DNA from 4 places in the Bacillus sp. NPDC094077 genome. Region 4 is predicted to be linked to each of the others. Evidence: riboswitches for the same ligand, from Rfam matches in the RefSeq annotation. Region 4 holds a riboswitch; each other region holds the start of a gene.
What was found. Region 4 has a riboswitch for S-adenosylmethionine ahead of mtnW (2,3-diketo-5-methylthiopentyl-1-phosphate enolase). Riboswitches for the same ligand answer to the same signal wherever they lie in the genome.

Region 1 (7,875 bases), on a different contig from region 4:
TTAATTTTGGTTATTTCCTATCTAAATTGCGTTTTGAAAACCGACTTATGGAAATTGATGATGAGAAATTTATTGAGAATAATATAGTTTTATATGCTAGGGCTTTAAGACCCTAGTATTTATTTAAAATGAAATGCAAGTAAGTACTTGCTTGCTAAATGGGGAGCGAGAAGATGAATACATTAAAACAATTTTTAAAATTACCTGGTACGTATGTAGGAGTGGTAGTGGCGTTATCGTTCCAACTTATTTTCTTTTGTGTGTGGTTAACGGCGTATGATGGAGTGAACGAAAGAGCAGATCAAATGCGTATTGCTATTGTGAATGAGGATGGAAATATAGGGAGTAAAATAGCAGAAGGCTTACAGAGAAATCTACCATTTCAAGTGAAGAAAGAACGGTCTATGGAAAAAGCAAATGAAAAAATGAATGACCATGTCTATGATATGATTATTGAAATTCCCGCTTCTTTTTCAAAAGATATAAATGAGGTGGGAAAAACAAATTTAAACTTCCACATTAATCAAGCGAGTGCCATGATGGCAAAGCAAATGATGGAAGGAGCAGCAAAACAAATTCGAGATAACGTAAATAAAGAGATAGCAAGTTATAAGGAACAAGCGATTATTGGGAAATTTCAAGTGGCAGGGACGGGAAATCTAGAAGTGATAAAAGGCTTAACAGAAGAGTCAATTGGCTTTACAGTCCATAAAGTAAATGATGCAAAAGGATTTTCAGTTAATATGGTACCACTTATGATTGTATTAGCTTCATTTGTAGGAGCAATGATTATGAGTATGGAATTATCAAAAGTTGCAAAAGAAGTGGAGGGCGGTTGGAGTAATTTCTTATCACGACAAGTAATTAACGGTACAGTATCAATCTTGCTTGCTTGTATTACAATTGGCTTGATGAAAGGGTTCCAGATAGAAGTGCAAGAAACTGTATGGAATATATGGTTGTTTCAAGCGATCGTCTTCTTTGCATTTCTTTCATTAACACAAATGTTTATTACTGTCTTTGGAAATGCAGGTATGATTTTTAATATTATTTCTCTGTCATTACAACTTGTAAGCTCAGGTGTAATAGTACCGCGTGAGATGCTTTCTAAAATATATCAAACAATCGGTGGGTTATTTCCCGCAACATACGCAACGAATGGTTATTATACAATAATATTTGGTGGAGTTAGTCTAGAGGGGAATATTATTTCATTATTACTTATTATATTAGTTACACAATTGGTAGTGGGAATCACTATAGGTACAAGAGGAATGGTAAAGGGAAGAAGTTCTGTAGCTAAAGAAGTATAAAGTAAAAAAGGTATCCTTCGTGGGATACCTTTTTTACTAGATTTTATTATTTTGCAACTTCTGTCCACTTGTAGTTAAATTCACCGCCGAAGTCAGTTGTTACAAGTCCTTTAATAAATCCACGTTGTAAGTAAGAACGACCTTGTTGATATAAAGGAGCGACAGCACCATCTTGTAATAAGATTTTTTCAGCTTGTTTCATTGCATCCCAGCGTGCTTTTTCATCACCGGCTAAATCTGTTTTTACTTTATGAATTAGCTCGTCGTACTCTTTGTTAGAGTATTTATCGAAGTTATAAGCACTATCTGTTGTAAATAAATCTAAGAATGTAATTGGGTCAGCGAAATCAGGGCCCCAGCCGTCAATTCCGATTTCATAATCACCACTTAATAGTAATTTCAACTGTTGTTTACGTGGTTGTGGTTTTAAATTCACTGTTAATCCATCTAGATTTTTTTCTAATTCACCTTTTAAATATTCACCAGTCTTTTTAGCTAAAGCATTATCACTTGTTAATAGTTCAAGTGTTACTTTGTCAGTACCAAGTTCTTGTTTCGCTTTTTTCCAGTTTTCTTTCGCCAATTTCACATCATCTTTGACTAGGTTTCCGTTTTCTTTACGGAAGTCGTTGCCTTCTGGGCTTTTTGCGAATTTCGCAGGAACCATTCCTTCAGCTGGAACAGCACCGTTATTTAAAATGGTTTCTACGTACGCTTTTTTATTCATTGCTCCGTTAATAGCAAGGCGTGCATGTTGATTTTTTAATACTGCATTTTTCTGGTTTAGTCGTAAAAATTGAATACCGACTTCAGCGCGTTCTTTGAAGTTTGGATCGCTCTTATATTTATCAACAAATTCCGCAGTTAAAGCAACACGATCAATTTGTCCTGAATCATATAAGTTAACTTCTGTAGATTTATCTTTAACGACATTGAAGTTGATTTCTTCTAATTTTACAGTTTTAGCATCCCAATAGTTAGGGTTCTTCTTCAGTTGGAAGCTTTGTTCGTGTTTCCAGTTATCTAATGTGAAAGCCCCATTGTAAATTAAATGATTTGTTTCTAAACCGTATTTATCACCTTGAGATTTTAAGTACTCTTCATTAATTGGTAAGAATGTTGCAAATGTCGTTAAGCTTAAGAAGTAGGGAATAGGACGGTCTAGTTGTACTTCTAAAGTTTTGTCATCAAGAGCTTTGACGCCTAATTGATCAATTGGTAATTGTTTTTGATTTATTTGTTTCGCATTCTTTATATCGAAGAATAGGAATGCATATTCGGCAGCTGTTTCGGGATTTACGGCACGTTGCCAAGCGAAGACAAAGTCTTTTGCTGTAACAGGAGTACCGTTTGACCATTTTGAATCACGAAGATGGAATGTATATTTTGTTTTATCGGGACTAATGTCAACCGACTCAGCGACACCAGGAATAGGTTTATTATCTTCTCCCATTGCATATAAACCTTCAAAAACATTTCGCATTACGTTCATGGATTCCCCATCCGTTGCTTTCGCAACATCCATTGTTGGAATTTCTGAAGCATATGATAAGTTAATTGCCTGTTTATCAGGTGCTTTATCGTTTGCTTTCGCTCCGCTTGCATTTTCTTTATTCCCCCCGCAAGCAGTTAGTAGTAGACTTGCCCCTAAAACAGATGCAACAACAGGTACAACTTTTTTCTTCATTGTTCGTTCCTCCCTAAATGTGTTGTTCGTAACGTCATAATGTCCATGGCTTGAAGTAGCTATAGAAGGAGATAAAACCTATTATGAATATTTGTTTATAGGTAATCAGGTATTCTATATGTATATACATGTTGAATTGTAATCTATCGTTATATGTTTCAACGTAGTAGACATTATATTTTAATAGTGTAATATTTCGTCTCTTTGATTATTTAGAATATTAACACTAGAAATAACTATATGTCAATAATGAAAATAGAGTGTTAATTTCTTGGAATAATATATTGAAAAAGTAGACTCCCTCATATTAAGGGATCTACTTTTAATATATTTTGCAAAAAACAATTGGCGTGGGTGGAAAAACTCCAATTAAAGTTGTATTTTATTTTTCAACTTTTGCCCATTTGAAGTTTAATTGACCTGCAAAGTCCACTTGTACAATTCCTTTCACATAAGAACGTTCTAAATAGGATTCTCCTTTTTGGTAAAGAGGAGCGATAACAGAGTCTTTAAATAATATTTTCTCTGATGCTAGTAATGCATTAAAGCGAGCTTTTTCATCACCAGCTAAAGTAGTTTTAACTTTTTCAATTGTTTCGTCGAACTCTTTATTAGAGTAGTGATCTAAGTTGTAAGGGTTATTCGTTGTAAACAATTCAAGGAATGTAATTGGGTCAGCAAAGTCAGGGCTCCAACCATCAATTCCAATTTCGTAGTCACCTTTTAATAAAAGTGAAACTTGTTGCTTACGTGGTTGAGGTTTTATATTTACTGTTAAGCCATCTAAATTTTTTTCTAATTGTCCTTTTAGGAACTCACCAGTTTTCTTCTCAAGGTCACCATCACTTGTTAATAATTCTAATGTGATTTTTTCAGAACCAAGTTCTTTTTTTGCTTTTTTCCATAATTCTTGTGCAGATTTTGTATCAACCTTTGTTAAATCGCCGTTTGCAGTACGGAAGTCTTTTCCATCAGGACCTTTTGCAAAGTTTTTTGGAACGAGACTATAAGTTGGTGTAGAGCCGTCATTTAATAACGTATTTACAAAGGATTTTCGATCAATTGTTTGATCAATTGCTTGGCGTGCAGAAACGTTTTGAAGTACTTTGTTTTGTTGATTCATACGTAAAAATTGTACTCCTACGTTCGGACGTTCTTTAAAGTTAGCATCCTTTTTATATTTATCAACGAAGTCAGATGTTAGTTTTATACGGTCTAATTGTTTTGACTCGAATAAATTCACTTCGGTTGATTTTTCTTTTACGACGTTAAAATTGATTTCTTCCAGTTTGACATTATCTTTATCCCAGTAGGTAGGATTTTTCTTAAATTTAAAACTTTGTTCATGTTTCCAATCGCTTAGTGTAAAAGCCCCGTTGTACAAAATTGTATTATCTTCTAAAGCGTACTTATCACCTTGTGCTTTAAAGAATTCTTCGTTAATTGGTAGAAATGTTGGGAACGCTGTTAAGCTAATAAAATATGGAACAGGGCGCTCTAATTCTACCTCAAACGTATGGTCATCAACTGCTTTTACACCAAGTTGATCGGCTGGAAGCTCTTTGTTGTTAATTTTTGTTGCGTTTTTAATATCAAAGAATAGAAATGCATATTCAGAGGCTGTTGCTGGATCGACAGCTCTTTGCCAAGCAAAGACAAAATCTTTCGCTGTAACAGGAGTACCGTTTGACCATTTTGAATCTCGTAAATGGAATGTGTATTTCGTTTTATCACCACTTACTTCATGAGATTTTGCAACGCCAGGGACAGGTTTGTTACCTTCACCAAGATTATACAAACCTTCAAATACGTTTCTCATTACTTGACCAGAATCAGTATCTGTAGCACGAGCTGTATCCATTGTTCGTATTTCAGTAGGTGAAGATAAGTTTAAAACCTGTTTACTAGGTACCTCGTCTTTTGCATTTGCTCCGCTAGCTTCGTTTTTATAACTACCGCAACCAGTTAATAAAATACTTACTCCTACAACTGATGCGATACCGGGTACAAACTTCTTTTTCATTTGATTTTCCTCCTAAATAATTAATAAGATTGGATGATGATGAGGGAAATGAAAAATAAAAAATCCCTCTTTTCGTATTGAGAAAGAGGGATTTTTACGTACAAGTTATGCACCCGTATATAAACGAAGTCCCTCATTCTATCTTTCAAGCATAAAGCTTGCAGGAAGTGGCACAGTATTCAAAATGAACCTGCTGCCGAGGTTTCAAAGGGCCAGTCCCTCCACCTCTCTTGATACAATGAGTAAACGAATAAATTTTATTAAATTTTTGTGTTTCTTTGATAATTCAAAATCTTACACCTTGAAGAATGAAGTGTCAATCGAATGAAATATAATTTAAATTTTCAGTTTTTTTGAAATAGAAAACCACTGCATATGGCAGTGGTTTTCCTACTAGAAGTTAAAGTTATCTGGATCCGGACCAACGCGATGATTTTCATTTAAAGCTTGAATTGTACTCATATCATCAGCACTTAATTCAAAATCGAATATATTTGCATTTTCAATAATGCGATGTTCTTTAATAGATTTAGGGATTGTTACAACTTCATTTTGTAGATCCCAGCGTAAAATAACTTGTGCAGTTGATTTATTATATTTTGTTGCAATTTCTTGTAATGTTGGGTTATCCAGTAGTTGCCCTTGCATTAATGGTGACCAAGCCTCAAGCTGGATGTTATGTTCTTTACAGAAAGTATGCAATTCTTCTTGCGTTAAACGTGGGTGGTATTCTACTTGGTTAACCATTGGCTTAATTTCAGCGATTTTAAATACGTCTTGCAAATGGTGAATATGGAAATTGCTCACACCGATAGCACGAACACGGCCATTTTTATAAAGCTGCTCTAGTGCTTTCCACGATTCAGTATACTTTCCTTTTACAGGCCAATGTACTAAATATAAATCTAAATATTCTAGGCCTAATTTTTCTAAAGTAGTTTCAAATGCTTGAAGTGTTGATTCGTAACCTTGATCGCTATTCCATACTTTTGAAGTGATGAACAACTCTTCACGAGGAATACCAGATTCGCGAATTGCTTGACCAACGCCTTCTTCATTTTTATAGATTGCAGCTGTATCGATGCTGCGGTATCCATTTTTAATTGCTGCTTTTATAGAATCAATTACTTCTGATCCATCTTCTATTTTAAAAACACCTAAACCGAACCAAGGCATTTTCACACCATTATGTAATGTTGTATAGTCTTTTAAACTAGCTAAACTCATATTATTTCCCCCTAGCTTTTCTATTTGTTGCTTCTACCGCTTGTTGAATTGCTTCTGAAAAATTATATTCATATAAAGCTTTAAGACCTTCAGCTGTTGAACCTCCTGGTGTTGTTACTTGTTCACGGAGGTTAGCTGGATCTTGTGTTTGTTCAAGCATAGAAGCAGAGCCAGAGATCATTTGAATGACAAGGTGTTTTGCGGTTGCTTCATCGACTCCATAACTTTTTGTTGCTTCAATTAAGCTTTCAGCAAAGTAATAAAGGAAGGCTGGTGCACTTCCAGTAACTGCAGTAAGTTGATGAACTTCTTCTTCAGTGCAAAGTTGTGAAGTACCAATGCCTCTTACAAGCAGTTGTAAAGTTTCTTGATGCATCTCGTTTACGGATTGTCCCGTCGTATATAAGGAGATAGACTTTCCGATTTCAGCAGCTGTATTTGGCATAATCCAAGCAACGGGTGTGCCTTGAGGAAGTCTTTCTTCTAAATAAGATGGTCCGATTCCGGCAGCTACTGTTACGACAAATTGGTTGGTTAGAAGAGGAGATAACTCCTTTAATAACTGTTCATGTGCAGCAGGTGGCATCGCTAAAACAATCGTATCAACAGATGCAATATGCTGCTTCCAATCTGTAGTGATGGACACATTATATCGTTGTTGTAATTGCTCTAGCTTTTCTGCGTTACTTCGGTTGGAAACGATAATTTCTTCGATGTATTCTTTGCTTGTTTTAAGTAATCCGGAAAATATAGCTTCTGCCATACGACCGGCACCAATAAATAAAATTCGATGTTTATTAAGCATATCCTTTATTCCTTTCTAGTAGAGATATGTTATAAAAAACGATACCATTTTCAAGAGAATTTTGTAAAAAGAAAAGGCTTATAGCGAAAAGAATGAAATTGGAGGGAGGAGGATTGATACAAAAAGGTTATAAAGATTATTATATTTGAAAAATAGTTGTAATTAAAAACCCCTGAAGTAGTTATACTTCAGGGGTTAATAGATTATAAGTTTATGATTTTGTCATACCAAGCAATACAGCGCCACCGATAATTAAAACACTACCTAGTGCAATAAAGATCATTTGGCGTTTTGTTTTCTTTTCACCTAAGAAGACAATCGCACCGAATGTTGAGATAACGATTCCAGTTTGAGATAATGGGAAGCTTGTCGCAACTCCGACACGTGGTAAGGAAAGAAGTAAGAATAAGTTTCCTGTTCCCCATAGTAAACCAGATAAAGCATTACGAATTGCATATTTGTTAAAAGGTTTATGTTTAGATGTCAGTACAACTGCCCCAACAAACATACCAACTGCTTGTGGTAAAATAGCAGACCAACCATCGATATTATACCAACGAATAATAATTACATATACAAGATAGCCGAAAGTAGAAACAATTAAAGTTAGAAGTCCTTTTTTCAATTGTCCTGGTGGCTGTGCATTTTCTTTATCATCTAATGATGTGAATACAACACCAACTACAATTAATAGGATTGCAATCGTTCCCAGAATGATCGTTGTTGTAGTAGTCCACTCACGGAAAGCGATAACCCCAAAGATAGAAGTTGCAACAAGTTGCATACCAGTAGAAATCGTTACAGTCGTTGAAACACCTAG
Region 2 (7,875 bases), on a different contig from region 4:
TTATATCAATGACGCAGCCTGCGGTAAAAGAACGGATTAACAAGCTTGAAGATCAAGGAGTTATAGCGGCTTACCGAACGAAATTTGAGCCTTCCAAAATTAATAAAAACATTCAAGCATTCATCATGTTTAAAACGAGCCAATGCTCTGATTTTATTCAATTTTGTAATACTGCTCCTGAAGTAACAGATTTATATCGAATTAGCGGGGAGTTCAATTATATGATGAAGGTCATGAGTGATTCGATGGATTCTCTCGCTGCATTTTTAGATTCTTTAATGAAATTCGGATTATCATCTCCTTTAATTGTTTTAAAGAGTGAATTTGAAGAGAAATTGTCGTTCTGATAAAGGTATAAGAGCATTGACACCTCAATGTGAAAATGAACAATTTATTTAAGATGATAAGCACAAACTTTCCTTAAAAAAGAAAAAGGAGTGGATTATCCACTCCTTTAATCAACTACCCCTGATTCCTCTGCACCTCTCTAAACTCCTCCTTCACCTTCTCTAACAACCCTTCTTCCGTAATTAATCGATACGCTGTATTCGCTAATGTTTTTGCCGATGTAATTAATGCTTTGTCTCCAAGCTCTGAACGGGCTGCTTCTCTAAATTCATTCGTATGCGCAATTAAGTTATCTGGACCGATTTTAATGTACGGATGAATTGTGGGCACGACTTGGCTTACGTTTCCTGCGTCCGTTGAGCCGATGCCTACTCTTTCCTTACGGTTCACCTCTTCACCTAGTAGTTCTAGTTCTTCGGCTACGACGTCATTAAATGTTTTTGTTACGAGTAGTTCATCGATTTCATTTTGGAATTGATGAATTTTCACTTTTGTTCCTGTTGCTAATGCTGCTCCTTGTGCGATGTTTCTTACTTTTTCTGTTACTTCTGCACACCTTTTTCTCGTTGCTGCACGGATGAAGAACCTTGCTGCTGCGTAGTCGGGAATAATATTAGGTGCTTTTCCGCCCTCAGTAATGACACCATGTATTCTCACATCTGACGGAAGTTGTTGGCGAAGTGCGTTAATACCGTTATACAGCTGGATAACCGCATCTAATGCGTTAATCCCTTCTTCTGGTGAAGCTGCGGCGTGAGCTGTTTTTCCGTAAAAATGAAAATCAAGTGGATCGACTGCTAACGAAGGACTCGTTGTCGCTGTTTTTCCGCTCGGATGAATCATAAGCGCCGCATCAATGTTTTTAAATAAACCAGCTTTTACATAACTTGCTTTTGCGCTACCGTTTGGCCCGCCTTCTTCTGCAGGTGTTCCGAACACGACAACTTCTCCGCCGATTTCTTCAAGCGTTTCTGATAATGCGATTGCTGCCGCAACGCTAATTGTGCCAATTAAATTGTGACCACACGCATGGCCTAGCCCTGGTAAAGCGTCATACTCAGCTAAAAATGCGATAACTGGTCCTTGTTTTCCTGAACTTTTTCGCGCAATAAATCCTGTTTCATGTCCAGCTATATTGTGCTGCAGCTGAAAACCAGCACTACCTAGTAATAAACTTAACGTTCTTGATGCGTAAAACTCTTGATTACCAATCTCCGGATTCGCATGAATATCATGACTTGTTTCTATGTACTTTTCCTTATTTCTTTCTATACTCTCTTCAATTGTTTTTCTTTGTGACGTTACTCCTGTCGCTCCCATTTTTCTTCCTCCTTTTATTTTCACGTAAAAAAGCCTCTTTCTAAAAGATAGAAAGAGGCTTCTGTATATACAGTCAAAATGAGCTTCTTTCTTATCTTTCAAGTTACCTTGCTGGAATTGGCACAGTATTCATATAGAATCCGCTGCCGAGGTATCTTAGGGCCAGTCCCTCCACCTCTCGTGATAAGAATTTTCATAAAATTATATTAAATTATTTTTCATTCTAATTTCATTCCGACTAAAAGTCAAGGAATTCCTATCCGATTTTACCGAATATCCAAAAATCCTTTTAACACACCAATTGTTTCCGGCGCTTGTAGCCTTGCACATATATACGGGAATTCCGTACTACCTTCAAACATCATTTGAGATGTAAGGGGTGCCCCTGCCCAAAAGATTTCATCATCAATTAATAGGAACGGGAATGCTTTATTTTGCCTTTGTAACTTTACATTCTTTAACGGAACTGGTCCATCACTATAAACTGTTACTTGCGCCTTTGCACGCATTAACGCTTGCCATACTCGTTTATCTACTTGCTTCGTACTTGGAAGTGAAATGATAATTTTTCGTTTTGCAGCTAAAATATCTTTTAGTAGCCCTTTCGACTCTTCAAGATTCATTTCCATAAACCAGCGTAATCGTTTCGAAATCTTTCGCTCCCACAATTGACGTGACGTCGTACGATCATACATATCTCCGTGACGTTCTATATGAGCTGTTAATTGTGATAACGCTTGTTTTCGCGAAAGGTTTTTACGCATGTAGTGGCAATCCGATAATTGAATGAACTTCCCTCTTGCCCTTGTCACTGCTACATTGACGAGACGATGGTTTTTATGGTCAAAGAATAACACGCCAGGTCGTTCTTGCGGATAACTATCAACCGTATCAAAGATCATCATATCTCTTTCAGAACCTTGAAACTTATGAACTGTCGCCGCTAAAACTGGTATGTTTTGATATTTCGTTCTCTGCAACATTTCTCGAATACACGTTGATAAAAATCGGGACTGTGCTCGGTACGGTGTAACTACACCGATAGATTGAACACCGTCCAGCAGTCCAATTAAAATCATTTGCATCGCTACTAAACCAGACATAATATTAAAACGAGATCCTGAAGCAGCATCCTTTAATGAAAATGCCCCCATTAGGCTCGTATCAAATAAAACACTCGCCTCATTTGCGAATGGTTGTAGCTGTGCAAGTTCTTTACGCTCTGAAACAGATGGATGATCATATACTCTATTTTTATAAATAAATGAATTTGTAAACTTCGATATATCCGCATGCATACGTCTTTGTTCCTGTAACATAAAAAGGTTGGGATGTGCTTCTGATTTATTTACAGAATCAACAATCCCGGCATGGTAAAACATATCTTCACCGAGCCATTTTCGAACGAGTTCATGGTTCGCCATTGCGATCGGAGGCAACTGTAAAAAGTCACCACAAACGACGATACGTTTCCCAAGAGAAGCAGCTAAGGCGATTTGCGGAACGAACGCCATACTCACTTCATCTACGACAACTAAATCAAATGTACGCTCATAAATAAGTGAATCAATGGCACATTTCGATAAAGTCGCACCGATTACTTTCGCATTTTCAATATATTCTTTTTCTACTTCTTTAATTTTTGCTCGTTGTTTTCGAAGATCACTTTCAATCTCTTGCATACGTTTCTTATCAGCAGACGTTGCTTTATACGATAAAATCTTTTCACGAAGCTCCTGGCGTGTTTCCTCTAAATAGAGTCTTTCCTCACCCCATGATCCGTTCGTCGTTTCAACTAACTTCGACGCAAGTAACGTTTCATGATTTCGTATATGTTCATGCTGGCTAAAACCGTAACGAACAATTTCACCAGGGGTCCATTTCTTTTTCTTTTCAATTTGCTTCGTTACTTCACTCATTAGTACGTCTACAGCCGCATTACTATGAGCTAACACAAGTACCGATTTTCCTTTTTGATAATGCGCCGAAATAATGCGTGATAAATTGTACGACTTCCCTGTTCCAGGCGGTCCCCACACGTACGTTGTCGGATTATAAAATGAACGATATGCCAATTCATTTTTCGTATTTTTCATCTTCTCAATATGCTTCGGACTACTCGTCCCATCTACTAAGCGTTTAATTCTTTGACGTCTTTGCTTATCTTTACGAGCTTCTTTTAATCGCTCTTGTAACTGCTCTAGTAGTTGCCACGGCTCACTGTATAAAACTGCTTCTCGTATTTCACCTTGTATATAATCATTTAACTTCAGTTCTATTTCTAGCCCATGTACAGATAATACTTCCCCTGTCGCTTCCTCACCATCGAACTCAATTCGAATTGGTGAACCTTCAGGTATGCTTACTTCCGAAATAAGCTGAAAGACATATACCGTACTTTCATAATCTGTATATAAAAAACGACCATTCATGATAGAAATTTTACTACCACCTATCGTTTTCCAATGTTTAATTTCATATGCTAATGCATAATGCCACTCTTTCATCGTTTCCGATAATGAAGGAGTTTGAGTCGTTGTATTCATAAAATAATCTCCTTCCTTCTCCCCAAACATACTTTCTCACTATACCATATAACAAGCTAAAATTTGTAAGGTTTTTATCTTGCTTATTTTCTTAATTTTCAATATCATTTTATGTATAATTTTCAGAAAGAAGAATTGCACATGCCAGTTAGGAGAATTGAACACGTAGGACTTATGGTTGCAGATTTAGAAGCGTCTATTTCATTTTATGAAAAAGTTGTTGGCTTACAGCTCATTAAACGTATGGGCCATCCAAACCCAGACTTAAAACTCGCTTTTTTAGGTGTGGAAGAATCAAAAGAAACGATACTTGAACTAATTGAAGGCTACAACTCTTCCCTGCCGGCAGAAGGAAAAGTGCATCACATTTGCTTTAAAGTGGATTCATTAGAAGTTGAAATCGAAAGACTACGAAAGCACGAAGTAACCTTTTTACTAGGAGAAGAAATCGAAACATTACCAGATGGAACACGTTACATATTCTTCGCTGGCCCTGACGGGGAGTGGATTGAGTTTTTTGAAACGGAGAGATAAAAAGAGCCAGAATTCTGGCTTCTTTTTTATTACAAATACAAACCATCAATAATTTAACCTATATTCCAGTTCCTTAAATAACAAAAATTAGAATCAAATGTAAGAAAGAAGAACTCCACTCAGTTTTAGCAATAAGCATTAAGTTAGGGGGCTAGAATGATGAATATGGTCTATATTTTTGTTTTTTGGGTACTTATACTAATTCCAATCCTTTACTTAATCAAGATAAAAAATTGGAGTATAAAAGTGGCAGCCGTATTAGTTGGAAGAATCATATTGAGTATCGCCTTTTTCTTAAATGGAATTGATTTAGGACTGCGACGCAATTGGATAGATCCTCCCTATGAAAAAGAGTGGGATTTCTTTATAAAATCTTTGCAAAACGGGAAAACTGAAGCACTTATACACTTGTTACTTCTAATTATTGTTGTAACCTATGACTTAATTATTCTTATTTACTATAGAAATAAAAAGAAATAGGGTATTTTCCCCTATTTCTTTCCTTACTGGGGTCCATCAAGCTAATATTTTGAAGTATCCCCTAAACGGAAATTTTATGTTTTTTTAAAGCTTTTATTTATTTTCCGTATATGACGTAATACTTTTTAAGAAGATTCCCAACCCTGCAAAGAAGAATCCTAAGCATAATAAGCTGGCTGGCGTTCCCCAAGTAATTTGATCTAGCATTTTTATCCCCTCCCATTTATTATATATTGTTTATTAGGTATTATCCAGATTTTCCCTTAAAACATCCGGAGATAATAAAAAAAGAGCCTATTCAGATCACATCAAAATCCGAATAGGCCAACTCAAGAAGATGAATTAGGCTAAAATATCCATGTTTAACTAATCAACAAAAAGAACTTGTAGGAATCATTATCTAGAGTTTTGTTTTGCTCTACCGATTTAACTTCTCGACAGCTTCCTCGCTTGTATCTACACGTTTAACGAAAAAAACTAATAGTAGTGCAATAACATTCATGCCAAGCGCTACATAAAATGAATATTGAATTCCAGCTAATAAAGCTTTCTGAGTTAATAATGCCTTTGTGGCTGCTGTAAAGGTTGTTGGATCTACATCAGTCATTAAACTTTCAGCTTTTGTTTTTGTCACAGAATTCATAATCGTAACAAGAATAGCCGTACCAATCGAACCGGACACTTGTTGAGCAGTATTATTAATAGCTGTACCGTGCGGATTTAAGCGAGTTGGCAATTGATTAAGGCCATTTGTCATAAGTGGCATCATCACCATTGCCATCCCAAACATACGCAACGTGTAAATAAGAATAATATGTGTGTGACTAGAGCCGAGTTGCAGGTTTGCCAACATGTAAGTTGAAACTGCTGTAATGGTAAGTCCTACTATACCAAGAATCCGGGGGCCATATTTATCAAATAGTTTACCTGTAATTGGTGACATAACTCCCATTATTATCGCACCCGGAAGCATCATTAGCCCTGAGTTTAGCGGTGAAATACCGCGGACGTTTTGTACATAAGCTGGTGTTAGAATCATCCCCGAAAACATGGCCACCGCGTTGACAATTGCAATTACAGACGCAAGTGCAAACATTGGGTACTTGTAAACACGTAGATTTAATAAAGGCTCATTCATTTTTAATTGACGGATAATGAAGGCAATTAGGGTAATAGCGCCTATGATTAAGGTTGTTAAGACAATTTTATCCGTCCAACCATTTGAGCTTGCAGAACTGAACCCATATAACAAACCACCAAAACCAATAGAAGATAATAGTACTGAGAGATAATCAAGTTTTGCATTTTTGTTTTGTTTCATGACATTCTCAGATTTCCAAATCCCTAACAGTAAGCTAATGATCGCTAACGGTAAAATCATCTCAAAAAGCAAACGCCAGTCATAATATTCTACAATATAACCTGATAGTGTTGGTCCAATTGCTGGAGCTGTAATCATAACTAATCCAAAAATCCCCATTGCTGTTCCCCGTTTTTCTCTCGGGAAGCTTACTAGCATAATATTCATTAACAAAGGCCCCATGACCGAGGAACCAGCTGCTTGAACCATCCGGCCGGTAAGTAATAAACCAAAGTTCGGCGCTAAAGCCGCTAAGGCAGTACCAAGAATAAAAATCACCATGGATGTAATAAATAAGCTCCTATTTGAGAAGCGGGTTATTAAAAATGCTGATGCCGGAATTAATATACCACTAACAAGCATATAGCCTGTAGAAAGCCACTGGATCGTTGAATAATCTTTAATGTTTAAATCTTTCATAATTGATGGCAAGGCTACATTTAAAAGCGAGTTATTTAGAAATGAAACAAATGCCCCAATAAAAAGAATTACAAGCATTAAATATGGTGGTTTTCTTTTATGTAATGTTTCACTCATATATTTGTTTGCTCCTCCATTATAAACTTCATCGATTAGTTTAGATTGTTTACGTATCTGTACAAAAATGCTTTATTCTTACAGTATTTTGCCAAACTCTTCAAATAGATATTCTCTTTTTAGCAATTCTATTTGCTAAACATAACATTAAAAAAAAAGCGTTATTGTTCAAAACGATGACCTTATCCATTTGGACATATTTACCAGTATTATTACCAAAAAATTCATGATATGGTTAATTAGTCGAGTACGTCATTACTTGACGATTACCCTTAGAAACCCCGCAGACAATCGGGGTTTCTTTTATTGATATTCAAATTTTAATATATAGTTTCTAAAATAAGCAGTTAAGTGTCAAACTGTCATAGATACTCCTAAGGGAGCTCTCATGTAATTAAGCAAGAGTTTAAAAACTATCGAATCTCAGCCCCTTGGAGTGCCCTTCAAAGGGCTGAGTCAATTAAAATAAGGATTTTATTTGAACTTCATAAAGCCTCTCTTTACCTAAATAGGTTCAAAATTACCTATTTAGCATATATAATACTTTTAAGCAATTTAAATTCTATAATTAGTAATGGAGGCATCAAAATGAGTAGCATCCCAAATATACCACCACAACAATCTATCCCTAAAAAACAAATGAATCCTGATAAGCACCTACAAACGAATAAAAAGCTACGACGTCGTCTTTTATTAGCGCTAGCTTTTATGCTACCTATGGTTATTTCCATTCAAATCTCCATTTATAAG
Region 3 (7,875 bases), on a different contig from region 4:
TGGATTTAACGGATGGGCACCGTTATTTTTCTTAGGACGAGAAGTACATGGTAAGACAATTGGAATTATTGGCCTTGGAGAAATCGGTAAGGCAGTTGCAAAGCGTGCGAAAGCATTTGGAATGGATGTTTTATATACAGGGCCAAATCGTAAGCCTGAAGCTGAAAGTGAACTAGGAGCAACATATGTAACGTTGGAAGAATTATTACAAACAGCAGACTTTATTACAATTAACTGTGCTTATAATCCGAAACTACATCATATGATTGATGAAGAACAGTTTAAAATGATGAAAAAAACAGCATATATTGTAAATGCTTCACGTGGACCAATTATGAATGAAGCGGCACTTGCCCATGCATTAAAAACGAATGAAATTGAAGGGGCAGCTCTTGATGTATTTGAGTTTGAACCGAAAATTACTGAAGAGTTAAAAGGATTAAAGAATGTTGTGCTTGCTCCTCATGTAGGAAATGCAACATTTGAAACGCGTGATGCGATGGCTGAAATGGCTGTAAGAAATATTTTAGCTGTATTGAATGGTGAAGAACCAGTAACACCTGTAAATCAAAAAGTATTAGTGACAAAATAAAAGAAACCTTCCGATTTGGGAAGGTTTCTTTTATTTCTCTTTATTCGCTCTTTTAGAGGGTCTTTGTCTAAGAAATTGAGATAACATGTACAAAATGTATAGTGGGATGGCAATGAATAAGAAAACAGAAAAATTACCAAACCCTGTTTGATACATTGTGATAATGATTCCAACTAAAAATAGTGTAATAATGATGCTATATCGTGGAATTGGTACATCTTTTAAACTTGGAATACGAATGCGGCTCACCATTAAAAATGCGAACGTTACAAATACTGTAATAAGAACGATTTTTGGAATGGTATGTGAAAATAATGTTAAGAAAGCGACAAGCCCTCCCGCTGCTGTGATCGGAACTCCAGTGAAATATTTCATTGAAGTAGAAGATGGTGTTACATTAAATCGTGCTAAACGATATGCTCCGAAAAGAGGGAATAATCCCGCTATGTATAGTCCGATGATTCCGTAGTTTGAGAAAGATGTGTAATACATCAAAACAGCAGGTGCTGCACCAAATGTTACGACATCCGCAAGCGAGTCCAGCTCTTTTCCCATTTGTGAATCAACACGTAATAAACGAGCAACACGACCATCAAGACTGTCTAACATCATCCCGATAAGTACTAAAATAGCAGCTGATTTATAATATCCTAAAGATGCATAGCCGATTGATAAAAATCCGCTATATAAATTTCCGAGCGTAAATAAATTTGGAATAGCTGCTCTATACAAAATCTGATCCCTTGCTTTCTGTTATAAATTATTAATTAGTGTATGAAAGTTTACTTATTTTATCATACCATAAATTTCTTCCTCATACGAAAGAAATTCCCAATTTGTGAAAGATTTCATAGAAGAATAATGGGGGGAAATAAGTAAAAAAGAAGCAACTTATATAAAGTTGCTTCTTACACTATTCAAATTTTGTTGTCATCGTTCCAGTTTTATATCGATTGTTAGGATCGAATCGTAATAAATCTCCATAAATTAGTTTGTCAGAGAATTTTAATTCTGTTTTTGCTTTTTCAATATAAGGTTGACATAGTGTTATATCAGTTGCTTCACCCGTACTTCTTTTATAGCACATATTTTTTGTATAAACATAATCTTCCGAAACAAAGCTACCATCTCGCATTACCATTAGTGGATTTTTTTCTTTAATAAATAAGTCAGTTCCAAATTCAACTGATTGATTTGTTTTAATACCAAGTAAATGAAGTAGAGTTGGTTTGATATCAATTTGACCGGATACTTTAGAAATAACTTTTCCTTCTTGACCAGGCACATGAATAATAAGAGGGACACGTTGTAATTGCATCGAATCAAACGGTGTAATAGTGTCTTTCCCAAGGAACTGAGCCATAGCCGCGTTATGGTTTTCGGAAATGCCATAATGATCTCCATAAATGACAATAACAGAATTGTCATATAGTCCTTCTGCTTTTAATTGATTAATAAATAATTTAAGAGCTTCATCCGTGTAACGAACTGTAGGGAAGTAGCGATTTAAAACGCCACTTTCCGAATTAAACTCATCCACATATTGATCTTCTGGATTTAGAAGAAACGGAAAATGGTTTGTTAAAGTGATAAATTTTGTATAGAACGGTTGCGGTAAAGATTTTAACTTTGGAATAGATTGTTCAAAGAACTCTTTATCTTTTAATCCCCAACCGACAGACATTTGTTCCGTGCCTACGTAATCATTTAAGTTAAAGTAACGATCATATCCAAGCGCAGGATACATTACATCACGATTCCAAAACGCTTTATCGTTTGAATGGAATACAGCGGAAGAATAGCCATATTTTTTTAATTGTTCTGGTGTGGCGGTATATTCATTTGTTGCATGAGTAAAGAATACAGAACCACGATCTAGCGGATAAAGTGAGTTTTCAACAATAAATTCAGCATCAGAAGTTTTACCTTGTCCCGTTTGATGATAGAAGTTATCGAAATAAAAACTATCTTTAATAAATTCATTTAAAAATGGAGTAATCTCTTTTCCATTTATTTTTTTATTAATAACAAAACTTTGTGTAGATTCCATTGAAATTAAAATTACATTTTTACCTTTTGCAGCTCCAAATAAGTTTTTATCAACCTGCTTATCTTTTGCGTCTGTATAGTTTTTAATTTCAGAGAATCCGTCGCCACTTGCAAATACACGCTCAGCCGAAGACTTAGATTGAAGTGTAATATCAAAGAGATGATATGTGTATAAACCTAAATTTTTCACGACAGTTTGACGGTCAAATGAACGTGAGAACATTTGTGGTTTATAAATAACTGACACAACAATTTGTAGTGCTAATAACGCTGTTACACCACTAAAGAAAGTTCGTTTTTCTGAGCGGGAAAGTGGTGTTTTATCCCCAAATGATGGGAACTTACGCGAAATAAACATTAAAATAATTGCGTCTGCAAATAAAAGTAATGTTTTATACGTAAAGAGTTCTTTTATGCTCGTCCCTAAGTCAGCCATATTATTTGTTTGGAATAAAACCGGGAAGGTAACGAAATCGTTATAAAACCCATAAAACATTGCATTTCCAAATAAAATAAATGACAGTATAAAACTGATTCCAATTATAATTCGGTTTCTGTGCTTAGATGCAAATAAAGCTAAGCCGAAAAATAAAAGTAATGAAGCTAGCGGGTTAATAAAAAGCATAAATTCTTCAAAGAAGTTATCAATTTTAATATCAAACGCTAGCTTGTACACGATATATGTTTTAATCCATAATAAAACGACTGCAACGAGTGCAAATCGTAATTTTGGAAACAGATTTTGTAGCATAATATACTCCTCTCCTAAAAAGCATGACGGTTCTTGTGAGCTCGTCTGAATAGTGCCTCACTTTATATATACGAACAGTCCTTTATTATTATGATTATTATACTATGAGTATCATTATACGAAAATAAAAGAGAGTTGTGGACTTTTTTATAATAATTGAGTAGAAAAAGAGCAGTAGGAGAAAATAAAATGGAATTTCTATGTATGATAATTATCGTGCGTAGAAGGAATCGCGTAATAATACGGAGGTTATAATGCGAAAATTATTCTATTTTATAGTGTGCAGTAGTGTTATACTTTTTGCTTCACCGGGTGTGTCAATAGCTCAATATGATACACCTCTTATGGAAGACGCACTTTATTCTGTTTTATTTCCGAAAATAAATAAAGCAATTGAAAAACAATATGGGAGCCTGAAACCTTATCAATGTCCTAAAATCATTAGTTTAAAAAAAGTGTATAGTGGTACATATTTATTCCGAGCGGTTATTGAAGTGACAAAGTATGAACAGGTCGGTGGAAAAATTGTTCCGCCATTTGAAAAAGTAACAATTACGTTTAATAACGAAGAAGGCGAATGGGAAGTTGTAAAGTTTTCAGTAAAGCGCTTACCAGATGATACGAAACTAAACTGTAAAAAAACAATATAAAAAATTGTTTGACAAATAAAATGGTCCTTTGGTATTGTTAATAGCAACAATTAGATGTTTGAAAATTAAATAGACTTACCTCATCTACTCTCAAAGGTAGAGGCCGCGATAGGAAAGAGTAAGCTATGGGAGATTTAGTGGAATCTGTGATCATAGGTTGAAAGGGACTATTGCCGAAATATAAGAATGACCACCTTATTCATATATTGGGACTGCATTGAATAAATGTAGTACTGTCATAAGATTTATTTTATGGAGAGCTATTTGGAGATGTTGATGCGGTTTCTTATTTGAGAAGATAACAACTCGTTTATTTTTTCAATATATATTTTTCCTAATAAGAAACGCGTGTGAACATTGTTCCGCGCGTTTTTTGTCTATCTAAAAGCGTGCTGCAATGAATAGAAGATTGGGGTTATGAGTTTTAGAGGAAATAAGGGAGGAATTCAAATGTATTTACACGGCACAAGCCGAATCAATGGGCAAGGACACTTAGAAATTGGAGGGTGCGATACGACGCAGCTCGCAAAACAATACGGAACACCACTTTATGTATACGATGAAGAGTCTATTCGAGGGAAATGTCGTGCGTTTCATCGTGCTTTTAAAGAAAGTGGTTTCTCTTATCAAGTAGCATATGCAAGCAAGGCGTTCTTGTGCATGGAGATGTGCCGAGTAGCTTGTGAAGAGAATATGTCATTAGATGTCGTTTCTGGAGGAGAGTTATATACAGCACTCCAAGCAGGATTTCCAGCATCGCGTATTCATTTTCATGGAAATAATAAAACAGAAGAAGAGATAGTGATGGCTCTTCAGGCAAATATCGGTTGTTTTGTAGTAGATAATTTCTTTGAACTAGAAGTTTTACATGATTTAGCAGTAGAACATGGGAAATTTGTGAACATATTAATCCGTGTTACGCCTGGAGTAGAGGCACACACACACGAATATATAACAACAGGCCAAGAGGATTCGAAATTTGGATTTGGTGTTTCAAATGGTCAAGCAATGCAAGCGATTGAGCTAGCATTACAAAAGTCAAATTATAATGTGTTAGGAATTCATTCACATATCGGATCACAAATATTTGAAACAGCTGGTTTTGTTCGAGCAATTGAAGTTCTTCGCCAATTTTTAGAAGAGGTGAGAGAACAAACAAACTATGTAGTAAAAGTGTTGAATGTGGGCGGCGGATTTGGTATACGTTATACGGAGTCGGATACACCATTAACACTTGAAACGTATGTTCATGCCGTAACAAGTACGATAAGAGAACAGTTTACACAATGCGAATATCCGCTTCCAGAAATATGGATTGAACCAGGTCGTAGTATTGTAGGTGATGCCGGAACAACACTTTATACAGTCGGATCGGTGAAAGATATTCCTGGCATTCGGAAATATGTTTCAGTGGATGGTGGAATGACAGATAATTTAAGGCCGGCTCTATACGGAGCTCGTTATGAGGCAATGTTGGCGAATCGAGGAAATGATGGAAATGAGGAGCTCGTTTCAATTGCAGGAAAATGTTGTGAGAGTGGAGATATGTTGATTTGGGATATTCATCTACCGAAAGTTGCTTCTTCTGATTTACTAGCAATTTCTTGCACTGGGGCATATGGGTACTCGATGGCGAATAATTATAATCGTATTTGTAGACCAGCCGTCGTCTTTGCAAAAGGCGGAGCATCACAAATTGTTGTAGAACGCGAAACGTATGAAAATATTATTGGAAACGATCGCATACGTATTAAAGAGCTTGCTTAAATGTGAAAAAGGAGTTGTTCGGATGGGCAATTCCTTTTTTATAAAATAAAATAATTAAAATATATCGGAAAACTAGGATTGAAAAAAATCAGAATTGTGATAAAATACAAATACAAAGCTTATCAAGAGAAGCGGAGGGAACTGGCCCTACGAAGCTCGGCAACCTGCTTATAAAAAGCAAGGTGCTAAATCCAGCAAAATGGAATCCATTTTGAAAGATAAGGTAAAATATATTACCGAACAGTCTTTTCGAAATGGGAAAGATTTTTTTTATGAATAAAAAAGGGGGGCTGTTCGCGTGAGCGTACGGGAACATTTTGATGAAGTATCTGAAAAAATTCAAACGATGCTTGCTGATATGAAATATGGTTCAATTACAATTGTTGTGCAAGATGGAAAAGTCATTCAGTTAGAGAAAAGTGAAAAGGTCCGTTTAAAGTAAAAAGCGCTGACTAGAAAAACTAGAGGCGGTTTTAATCTATTTTAATAGGTTAAAGCCGTCTTTTTGCTTTTACAGGGGGAAAAGACATGTTGACTTATGAGACGTGGAAAGAAAATAGTGTTCCGTTTTCGGAAAAAGATGAAACGAAGGGCGCGCTATCAGTATTAAGTTGGGCTTACAAAGAATATAAAGATGAAATTGTGTATGCGTGTAGCTTTGGAGTGGAGGGTATGGTATTACTCCATCTTATAAACCAAGTAAATCCATCTGCTAAAGTTGTATTTTTAGATACAAATGTTCATTTTCAAGAAACGTACGAATTGATTAAAAAAGTACGTGAGCGATTTCCTTCATTAAATATTATAGAAAAACAACCAGAACTTACACTTGATGAACAAGCGAAGTTGCATGGTGAGAAACTATGGGAAAGCAATCCAAATCTCTGCTGTAAGATTAGGAAAATTTTGCCTTTGGAAAAATCACTTGCAGCAGAAAAAGCGTGGATATCGGGATTAAGAAGGGAACAATCAGAAACGCGTAAGCATACAAAGTTTATAAATCAAGATCATCGTTTTCAATCTATTAAAGTTTGTCCGCTTATCCATTGGACGTGGAAAGAAGTGTGGCGATATGTATACAAACATAACTTGCCGTATAACCCACTTCATGATATTGGATATCCAAGTATTGGGTGTGAGAAATGTACGTTACCTGTAGGAGCAGGTGGTGATTCAAGAGAAGGTAGATGGGCTGGGAAAGTGAAAACCGAGTGCGGTCTTCATTACCAATAAGATGAATCTTGAAATAAAGCTAAGAGGGGATATAGAAAATGACTATAATAAACGAATTAATAAACCGTGTAGATGAGACATACGACGTATCACAAATTGAAAAAGAAATTAAACTAGACAACATTGCGTTAAGCGATTTAGAACTGCTAGCGACAGGGGGATATAGTCCGCTTACTGGTTTTTTAGGAAAAAAAGATTATGATTCGGTTGTAGAAACGCTTCGTTTAGCAAATGGTAGCGTATGGAGTATACCGATTACATTGCCAGTAACAGAAGAAGTAGCAGAGAGACTGAAGGCTGGGGAGAAAGTAAAACTTGTCAACGACGGAAATATATATGGTGTCATTCAAATAGAAGATATTTTTGCACCTGATAAAGAAAAAGAAGCGTTACTTGTATATAAAACGACGGATGAGGCTCATCCAGGAGTGAAAAAATTATATGAACGACCAAATGTTTACGTTGGAGGGGCTATTACTCTTATAAAACGCTTTGAAAATAAGCAATTTCCTTCTTATCATTTAGACCCAATTGAAACGAGAGAAGAATTTAAAAAACGTGGTTGGAAAACAGTAGTCGGATTTCAAACGAGAAACCCGGTACATCGTGCTCATGAGTATATTCAAAAATCTGCTCTTGAAATTGTAGATGGTCTCTTTTTAAATCCGCTCGTTGGGGAAACAAAGTCAGATGATATTCCTGCTGATGTAAGGATGGAAAGCTACGAAGTGTTACTTCAAAACTATTATCCAAAAAAGCGCGTCTTTTTAGGGGTGTTTCCTGCAGCAATGCGTTACGCAGGACCAAGGGAAGCGATATTTCATGCATTAGTA
Region 4 (7,875 bases):
GTTTTGGAGTTGCGTTATATGAACAAGGGATAACAAGAGAAGAATTAATGCAACGAGCGGATATTGCATTATATGAAGCGAAAAAAAATGGGAAAAATCAGGTATGTATATATAGGAAAGAAAAAATGTGATTTTTCGCAACAAATTGTTGCGATTTTTTTTTATTGCCTGATAATAGAATATAGAGGACTATTTGTAATAATGGAGGAAGTATAGGATGATAAAAAAAATAATGATTATGTTTTCAGTATGCGCTATTATTTGCGGCGGAGTATATTACTTTCTTTTTAGTCCAAAGGAAGAAAAAGTATTAACCTCTAAAGTAACACCTGCTATTGATTCAAAAGTACAGGGGAGTATAGAAAAAAAAGAAGAAACCAAAATTGATTATGCTAGTATATCTCAAAAATTGGATCAGTATTTGGTAGAAAAACAATTCAATGGAACAGTTTTGGTGACAGATAAAGAGCGTGTTATATTGAATAAAGGATATGGATATGCTGATGTTCAAAATAAAATAGAAAATAAGCCACAAACAAAATATCGTATCGGTTCTATTACGAAAACAGTTGTTGCCACATCTATTTTACAGTTACAAGAACAAGGGAAATTAAACATTCAAGACAATGTAAATAAATATATTCCTTCGTTTCCAGCGGATAAAAACATTACTGTATATCATTTATTAACACATACATCAGGTTTACCACAAAGTGGAAAAGGAAAGGTGAATGCAGCTTCACGTATACACTTGATAAATTGGATTGGAAGTCAGAAATTAAAATTCCCACCAGGAACTGGTTGGAATTATACGGATTATAATTATATGGTGCTCGCTTATATTATAGAAAATATAACGAAAAGACCTTTAGGAGATTATGTAAAGGAAAATATATTTGCGAAGGCAGAGATGCATGAATCAGGTATGGGGAATATGGTGCCTGGAGATCAAAATTTTACAAAGGGTTATGTAAAGAAAGATCAAGCACTTGTACCGGCACAACCATTAAACATGGCCTGGTTATATGGTTGTGGTGAGATGTATACAACAGTTGGGGATATGAAGAAATTAGACGAAGCAATTCTAAATGGCAAGCTTCTCTCAGAAAAAAGTATACAAGCGATGTTTACGCCGTCACAAGAGAAAAATTATGCATTTAGCTTTTATATAAATCCGGATTATTTCCATAATCATGGTGTAGTCTCTGGTTGGAATACGTTTAATAATTTCAACAAAGAAAAAGGAACATTTGTTATGTTATTTTCAAATGTAAAGAATGGTTTGGATGATGAATTTAATAAAGAATTTCGAAAGATGGTAAATGATTTATTAGAACAAAGGGGATGAGAATATGGAAAACAAAATTTTATCAATAGGTTTCATCGGTATTGGTGTAATGGGAAAAAGTATGGTTCATCATTTAATGCAAGATGGTCATAAAGTATATGTATATAATAGAACGAAAGCGAAGACAGATTCTTTAGTGCAAGATGGTGCAAATTGGTGTGATACACCGAAAGAGCTAGTGAAGCAAGTTGATGTTGTAATGACGATGGTTGGATATCCTCATGATGTAGAAGAAGTGTACTTTGGGATAGATGGAATTCTAGAACATGCAAACGAAGGTACGATAGCAATTGACTTTACGACATCTACACCAACGTTGGCAAAACGTATTAATGAGGCTGCGAAAAGCAAGAATATATATACGTTAGATGCACCTGTATCTGGAGGGGATATTGGGGCGAAAGAAGCTAGACTCGCAATTATGGTCGGTGGAGAGAAAGAAATATATGACAGGTGTTTACCATTACTTGAAAAACTAGGAACAAATATTCAGTTACAAGGACCAGCTGGGAGTGGACAACATACAAAAATGTGCAATCAAATTGCGATTGCTTCCAACATGATTGGAGTATGTGAGGCTGTTGCTTACGCGAAAAAGGCTGGCCTGAATCCAGATAAAGTATTAGAGAGTATTTCAACAGGTGCAGCAGGTAGCTGGTCATTAAGTAATTTAGCTCCTCGAATGTTAAAAGGAGACTTTGAGCCAGGGTTTTATGTAAAACATTTTATGAAAGATATGAAAATTGCTTTAGATGAGGCTGAAAAATTACAATTACCAGTACCAGGTTTAAGCTTGGCGAAAGAATTGTATGAAGAGTTAATTATGGATGGTGAAGAAAATAGCGGAACACAAGTGTTATATAAAAAATATATAAGGGGGTAAACGAGATGGATCTTCAAAAGTTTGATGAGATGATTGATGCTGTACAGCGAGCAACTTGTATACAAATAAATGAAAAACAAAGAGAAGCTTTTAAGAAAAAATATGATTTTGAACCAAACTTTGAATATGGAAGAGATGAGAAGGGACATTATGTCATTCGAACTTCAAAAAAGATGTTAGAAGAAATGGAATTCTATTTGGCATTGAAATATGATCGTGATGGAGTTGACCTTTATATGCAAGCTGAGATTGACGGTATATGTCATGTATCTGTTAGCTATAGTGAAGACGCGCTACATCTACAAGAATTGTTTCAATTTCTAGAAGAAAATAAATAAAAGTCCTCATTTGAGGACTTTTATTTATTTAGGCAGATGTCTTTAATTCTTATAATTATAAGTTGGAAGCTCGACGGCATCGTTCAATTGGGAATGGAATAACTTGTGCAATATGGTTAGGACCGAATTGTTTTGCACGAGCATGGCGTAATATATAAAATGCACACAGAATCGAAACAGGAATAGCACCGAACAAACCAAAAAATAAAGCGCTTACACAAGATGCGACAAAGCCTAAAACGCCAACTTCTAACTCTTCCATAATAGCTCCTAAAATAACAGGAAGTGCTCCACACGCAACCCCTAGTATAAGTGCGATAAGTAAACTCATGATTATCCCCCTCTGCTTGCGATATTTTTTTCCTTTTTAGTTAATTGTAGTATATCATATATAAAACAGAATTTTCAGAAAAAATTCAAAAAAAGTTCAATAAATGTTCAAAAAGTGTTGAGAAATACACTTGAAAAATCGAGGAGGATAGCTTGTCTTTTGAAACGAGAGGGATTATGCTTTTGAGTAAATAAAAAATCAGGCTTATTTCATTTTCTGAAATAAGCCTGTTCCATAGGAGGATGTATATATGTAGAGTGAATAAAAGGTTGGAAAAGGGGGTCCAAATCCTTTTATTCAACTAACTACCTTAATAGATTGGAACCCAGCCTTCAGTTGTAACGAAAATACGAATAGCTACAACTTGACGATCATCTTGCAAGGTAAAATAATGTCTTGCATTTTCAGGAACAGATATTAGATCGCCTGGCTCAAGTTCAACGTCAAAAAATTTCCCATCTTTGCCTTCAATAGCAAAGATGCCATGACCACTGACAATAAAACGAACTTCATCATCAGTATGATGGTGTTCTTTTTTGAAATTAATTAATAATTCATCAAGGTTAGGTGTGCTACTTGAAAGTGAAATTACATCATGTGCTTTATAACCTCGGCGTACTGAAACATCAGCGATTTCTTTTGAAAACACCGCTAATATTTCAGCTTTGTTTTCATCTGCTAACGAATAATTTTCTTTTAAATGAGTAGGAAGTTTAGAGATGTTCCATTTCTCATATAAAACTTCTTCCTCTTGTAGAAATTTTGATACTTCTACTTCATTTTCAATGCGAGTATTTACTTCATGAATACGAATTTGCGCCATTAGAAACGCCTCCTTGAATTGATAATAGTTTTATATGAAATTGGAATAAAAACTCATAAGCTTCTAATTTCTTCTTTGCATCAAAGCTATCTCGGCCCCATACGGTAATGCCATGGTTTCGAATTAATACTGCTCCCGAATCCTCGTGTATATGTTGTCGGAAGTCCTCTCCAAGCGTTGGGATATGAGCATGGTTTTCAATAATAGGAATGTTAATCGTTGCACCTTCTTCCCAAATATCAAGAGCTTTAATAATTTCTTGATTTTGAAGGGTGACTTTATCACTATACAAATTTGTGATGACATTGTTATCAGTTGTATGAACATGAAGTACGCACCCGGCATTGGTGTTGTTATAAATATGTGTATGTAATATTGTTTCTGCTGAAGGGCGTAATTCAGTCTCCAAAACGGGAACTCCTAGATGATCTACTAATATAAAATCATCTGGAGTGGTTTTTGTTTTATCTTTACCGCTTGCTGTAATAAGGAATGTAAGTGGCTCATGACTAACTTTTATAGAAATATTACCACTTGTTGCTGGAAACCAATTTCGAGTTGTTAATTCTTTTTTTATCTCGCTTAAGTCATACCATTGACGAAAAAGTTGTTTCATGAGTTCACCTCCAATAAATGTTTTAATGCAGCTTGAACATCGTAAAACGTTTCAAAGGGGGTATAAGCAATATGATGTTCTTCACACTTTGTAATAAGGAAGTCGCGAGCGAATACGCTATCAGCTTGTTTCGCAGCTTGTAAATCAGTAATAGAATCTCCAATTACAATATGAAAGTCGTTTGTATCACTTAATTTGCGGATTAAAGATGATTTACATAATCCGCAATGATTTTGACAATGATGATCACAAGGATGAGGCCACTTAACTGTAATATATTCTTCTGAAAAATCTGTTTTATTACAATAGATTTGCTCTTTTGGAATAATTCCTTGTAAGAGTGGATAGACGAAGAAATCCATTCCACCTGATATAACGTAAAAAGAAATATTATTTTCATTTACAAATTGTATAAATTCATAAAAACCACTACGAATTTCGGCAGTTTCTTTTAAAAATTCATTTATATCATCGTGTAGATTAGTAGGTAGCAATTGAAATAATTGAGAAACGCCTTCTTGAATAGAAAGCTCTTGTGATAAAATTTTTTGTTTTACTTCTTCTGCTTCTGGAGGTGCAAATCTTTCCATAATGGACATGATATTATCGTTATTTGTAATTGTACCATCGAAATCACAAAATACTTGAATACTCATAATTTCACCTCATGTGAAGGATTTCCCCATATTTGTAGTGCGCTATGTAAATTTATTTCATTTACTTCATGGAGTGGTTTACTTTGCAAAGTAGCTTCAATTGCAGCACGGAAAGCTTTGCCGCCACCTTGTGCCCCATTTGGATGGCCATGTATCCCCCCGCCGGCATTAATAACAACATCTTTACCGAAATCTCGTAAAATAAAAGGAACGAAACCAGGATGAATGCCAGCAGATGGGACAGAAAAACTTTTTTTGAAAAATGCATCTTCCTCAGTTAAATACTTTGAAATGTCAAGAGCTTCTTCTTTTTCTAACGCAACGTTTCCGTATGGAGATGGGAATAAAGAAAAATCTGCACCAGCATAACGAAGTAGCTTTCCAAGTAATAATGGAGATGATACCCCGTATAACTTTGATGCTGAATAAGCACCGCTTACAGCAGGGTGTGCCATAATTGGAACTGGGATTTCATCATCTTCTGCAAGTGATTGTAGTACATCTAGTCCATAAGCAAATACATTAAATAATAGAATATCAGCACCAGCTTGCACTGCGCGTTTCGCATTTTCTTTTAAGTTGAAAGTTCGCCCTGTTAAATTTACTGCATATAACGTTTTATGGCCGTATGTTTCGTATACTGACTGTAAAACTTCTTTTCCAGAAACAATTCGCTTCGTAAGTGGTGTTAATGTATTCTCAAATAAAATTTCATCATCCTTTACGATGTCCACACCACCAATTGCTTGATCGCGTAATTGAGTTTTTAAGTAGCCAATATTTCGCCCAATCATTCCTTTAAAAATGCTCATTAAAAGGGGACGATCATATACTTGTAAAAGGTTTCGAATGCCATCTACACCAAACCTTGGACCAGGAAAATGCTTTTTTAATTCGTCTGAAAAAGTTAAGTCAATTAATTTCACTTCGCCATCAAGTGATAGCTTTCCGAATGTAGTTGTTAAAATAGCTGGTAAATCTGGACTGAAATTTAATAATGGGTATTCGACTTTAATAATCCCGCGTTTTACTTTTTTACGTAGATACGAATTGATATGTTCTTGTTCATCTAATTCCTCAATATGAATGACGTTGCCTTTATGCTGTTTTAATTGTTCTTGCAATAAGTGTGGCAAATGAGTCCAAGAGCCAATTGTTAAACCGAGTGCAATTTGCTCAGCTTTTTTTTCTAAGTTATGTGAATCGTCATGGATTAAATACGTCGCTATAATTCCGCTCATTGTTATAACCTCCTAGTTAAATAAAAAAACCTCTCAGCTAAGGAGAGGTTTTTTTACAACCAGCTCCTTATCTGTCAGCGTAATGCTGCGAGAATTAGCACCGTGTCTACAATTGTAGATCGGTTGCCGGGCTTCGTCGGGCTCGTCCCTCCACCTGCTCTTGATAAGAAGTATTTAGAAATGTTTTAATTTTTAAGATAACTGAATTTTGTCAGATATTTTTCATGTTGTCAATGACTTTTTGAAAATTTTTAATTTATCAATTCGATTAATTGCTTCTCGTAATCGGTCCTCTGTATGTAAGAGCCCAACACGGACATACCCTTCGCCGTACTCACCAAATCCAACACCTGGAGCAACTGCCACATGTGCTTGTTCTAGTAAAATATTAGAAAATTGCTCAGATGTATAGCCTTTTGGTACAGGAAGCCAAGCAAAGAACGATCCTTTTGGAATATCTACATTCCAACCAATCGAGTGACAAGCCTCTATAAGAGCATTTCTTCGAGATTCGTAACTATTTACAAGGTCTATTACACAAGACTGCGAACCTAATAGCGCTTCGCGGGCAGCATCTTGAACTGCACCAAAAATACTAACATACATATGATCTTGCAGTAGGTTAATTGTTTCGATGACACTTTTATTCCCAACTGCAAAAGCAATACGCCAGCCAGCCATATTGAAAGTTTTTGATAAAGTATAAATTTCAATTCCTGTATCTTTGGCGCCGTCTGCTTGCAAGAAACTAACAGGCTTTTGACCATCAAATCCGATAGCACCGTAAGCAAAATCGTGAACAACTAATATATTATGTTTATTAGCAAAATGAATGGTTGCATCAAAAAAATCTTTTGATGCAGTAGCACCGGTAGGATTATTTGGATAGTTTAAAAACATTAACTTTGCGCGCTCAGCGATAGAGTCATCAATTTTCGTATAATCCGGTAAAAAATTATTTTCTGCAATAAGTGGCATCGTTTCAAAGTGTGCTTTTGCTAAAGCAACTCCTGATAAATAATCTGGATAGCCTGGATCTGGAACGAGAATAGTATCTCCAGGGTTTGTAAAACAAAGTGGTAATTCTACTAATCCGGCCTTTCCACCAAACAAAATAGCAACTTCAGTTTTTGGATTTAGTTCTACGCCATATTCACGTTTATAGAATGTTGCCACGGCTTCTTTTAAGCTTTCATGTCCGCGAAATGGCGGATATTTATGATGAATGGCCTTTTCGGCAGCATCTTGCAAAGCTTTTACGATATGCTGCGGGGTTGGTTGATCTGGATTACCTTGACCTAGATTAATAACATCGTGACCAGCTACAACGACTTTGTTAACTTTTGCAACAAGCGAAGCGAAAAATTGTGTTGGTAATGATGTTACTATCTCAGAAGGTTGAAATAATTTCATACTTTCCACCTCTTTTGAAAGTTGTTACAATTCTAGTGACAAATGATATAATCTTTCCAGTATTTTGTAAAGAAAAAATTAAGAATGGGGCTGGCAAAATGAAAGTCGCATGTATTCAAATGGATATTGCTTTTGGAGATGTGGAAAACAATATTGAGAATGCTAAAAATAAAATAAACGAAGCGATGAAGGAAGGACCAGACGTTATCGTCTTACCTGAACTATG

Region 1: linked by a shared signal. The riboswitch ahead of ACQKNR_RS24295 (peptide ABC transporter substrate-binding protein) and the one ahead of mtnW (2,3-diketo-5-methylthiopentyl-1-phosphate enolase) in region 4 are both predicted to bind S-adenosylmethionine.
Region 2: linked by a shared signal. The riboswitch ahead of ACQKNR_RS26250 (M20 family metallopeptidase) and the one ahead of mtnW (2,3-diketo-5-methylthiopentyl-1-phosphate enolase) in region 4 are both predicted to bind S-adenosylmethionine.
Region 3: linked by a shared signal. The riboswitch ahead of ACQKNR_RS10665 (YezD family protein) and the one ahead of mtnW (2,3-diketo-5-methylthiopentyl-1-phosphate enolase) in region 4 are both predicted to bind S-adenosylmethionine.

What each region holds. Positions count from the first base shown of each region.
Region 1 is NZ_JBNNUF010000014.1:43,451-51,325, reverse strand. It holds gene ACQKNR_RS24310 (TetR/AcrR family transcriptional regulator) at 1-116, shown strand, start outside; gene ACQKNR_RS24305 (YhgE/Pip domain-containing protein) at 174-1,313, shown strand; gene ACQKNR_RS24300 (ABC transporter substrate-binding protein) at 1,360-3,000, opposite strand; gene ACQKNR_RS24295 (peptide ABC transporter substrate-binding protein) at 3,383-5,023, opposite strand; SAM riboswitch class I at 5,159-5,263, opposite strand; gene ACQKNR_RS24290 (aldo/keto reductase) at 5,417-6,250, opposite strand; gene proC (pyrroline-5-carboxylate reductase) at 6,252-7,055, opposite strand; gene ACQKNR_RS24280 (GRP family sugar transporter) at 7,267-7,875, opposite strand, start outside.
Region 2 is NZ_JBNNUF010000020.1:13,238-21,112, forward strand. It holds gene ACQKNR_RS26245 (Lrp/AsnC family transcriptional regulator) at 1-347, shown strand, start outside; gene ACQKNR_RS26250 (M20 family metallopeptidase) at 463-1,668, opposite strand; SAM riboswitch class I at 1,757-1,858, opposite strand; gene ACQKNR_RS26255 (AAA domain-containing protein) at 1,935-4,244, opposite strand; gene ACQKNR_RS26260 (VOC family protein) at 4,356-4,748, shown strand; gene ACQKNR_RS26265 (hypothetical protein) at 4,905-5,228, shown strand; gene ACQKNR_RS26270 (DHA2 family efflux MFS transporter permease subunit) at 5,647-7,125, opposite strand; gene ACQKNR_RS26275 (septum formation initiator family protein) at 7,714-7,875, shown strand, end outside.
Region 3 is NZ_JBNNUF010000003.1:371,963-379,837, forward strand. It holds gene ACQKNR_RS10640 (2-hydroxyacid dehydrogenase family protein) at 1-592, shown strand, start outside; gene pssA (CDP-diacylglycerol--serine O-phosphatidyltransferase) at 623-1,324, opposite strand; gene ACQKNR_RS10650 (LTA synthase family protein) at 1,506-3,392, opposite strand; gene ACQKNR_RS10655 (DUF3888 domain-containing protein) at 3,647-4,042, shown strand; lysine riboswitch at 4,132-4,313, shown strand; gene lysA (diaminopimelate decarboxylase) at 4,493-5,809, shown strand; SAM riboswitch class I at 5,926-6,034, shown strand; gene ACQKNR_RS10665 (YezD family protein) at 6,108-6,251, shown strand; gene ACQKNR_RS10670 (phosphoadenylyl-sulfate reductase) at 6,338-7,042, shown strand; gene sat (sulfate adenylyltransferase) at 7,081-7,875, shown strand, end outside.
Region 4 is NZ_JBNNUF010000001.1:565,334-573,208, reverse strand. It holds gene ACQKNR_RS02865 (GGDEF domain-containing protein) at 1-131, shown strand, start outside; gene ACQKNR_RS02860 (serine hydrolase) at 218-1,348, shown strand; gene ACQKNR_RS02855 (NAD(P)-dependent oxidoreductase) at 1,353-2,231, shown strand; gene ACQKNR_RS02850 (DUF3909 family protein) at 2,237-2,569, shown strand; gene ACQKNR_RS02845 (hypothetical protein) at 2,625-2,900, opposite strand; gene ACQKNR_RS02840 (1,2-dihydroxy-3-keto-5-methylthiopentene dioxygenase) at 3,211-3,723, opposite strand; gene ACQKNR_RS02835 (methylthioribulose 1-phosphate dehydratase) at 3,701-4,339, opposite strand; gene ACQKNR_RS02830 (2-hydroxy-3-keto-5-methylthiopentenyl-1-phosphate phosphatase) at 4,336-4,995, opposite strand; gene mtnW (2,3-diketo-5-methylthiopentyl-1-phosphate enolase) at 4,992-6,236, opposite strand; SAM riboswitch class I at 6,301-6,406, opposite strand; gene ACQKNR_RS02820 (pyridoxal phosphate-dependent aminotransferase) at 6,459-7,649, opposite strand; gene ACQKNR_RS02815 (carbon-nitrogen family hydrolase) at 7,664-7,875, shown strand, end outside.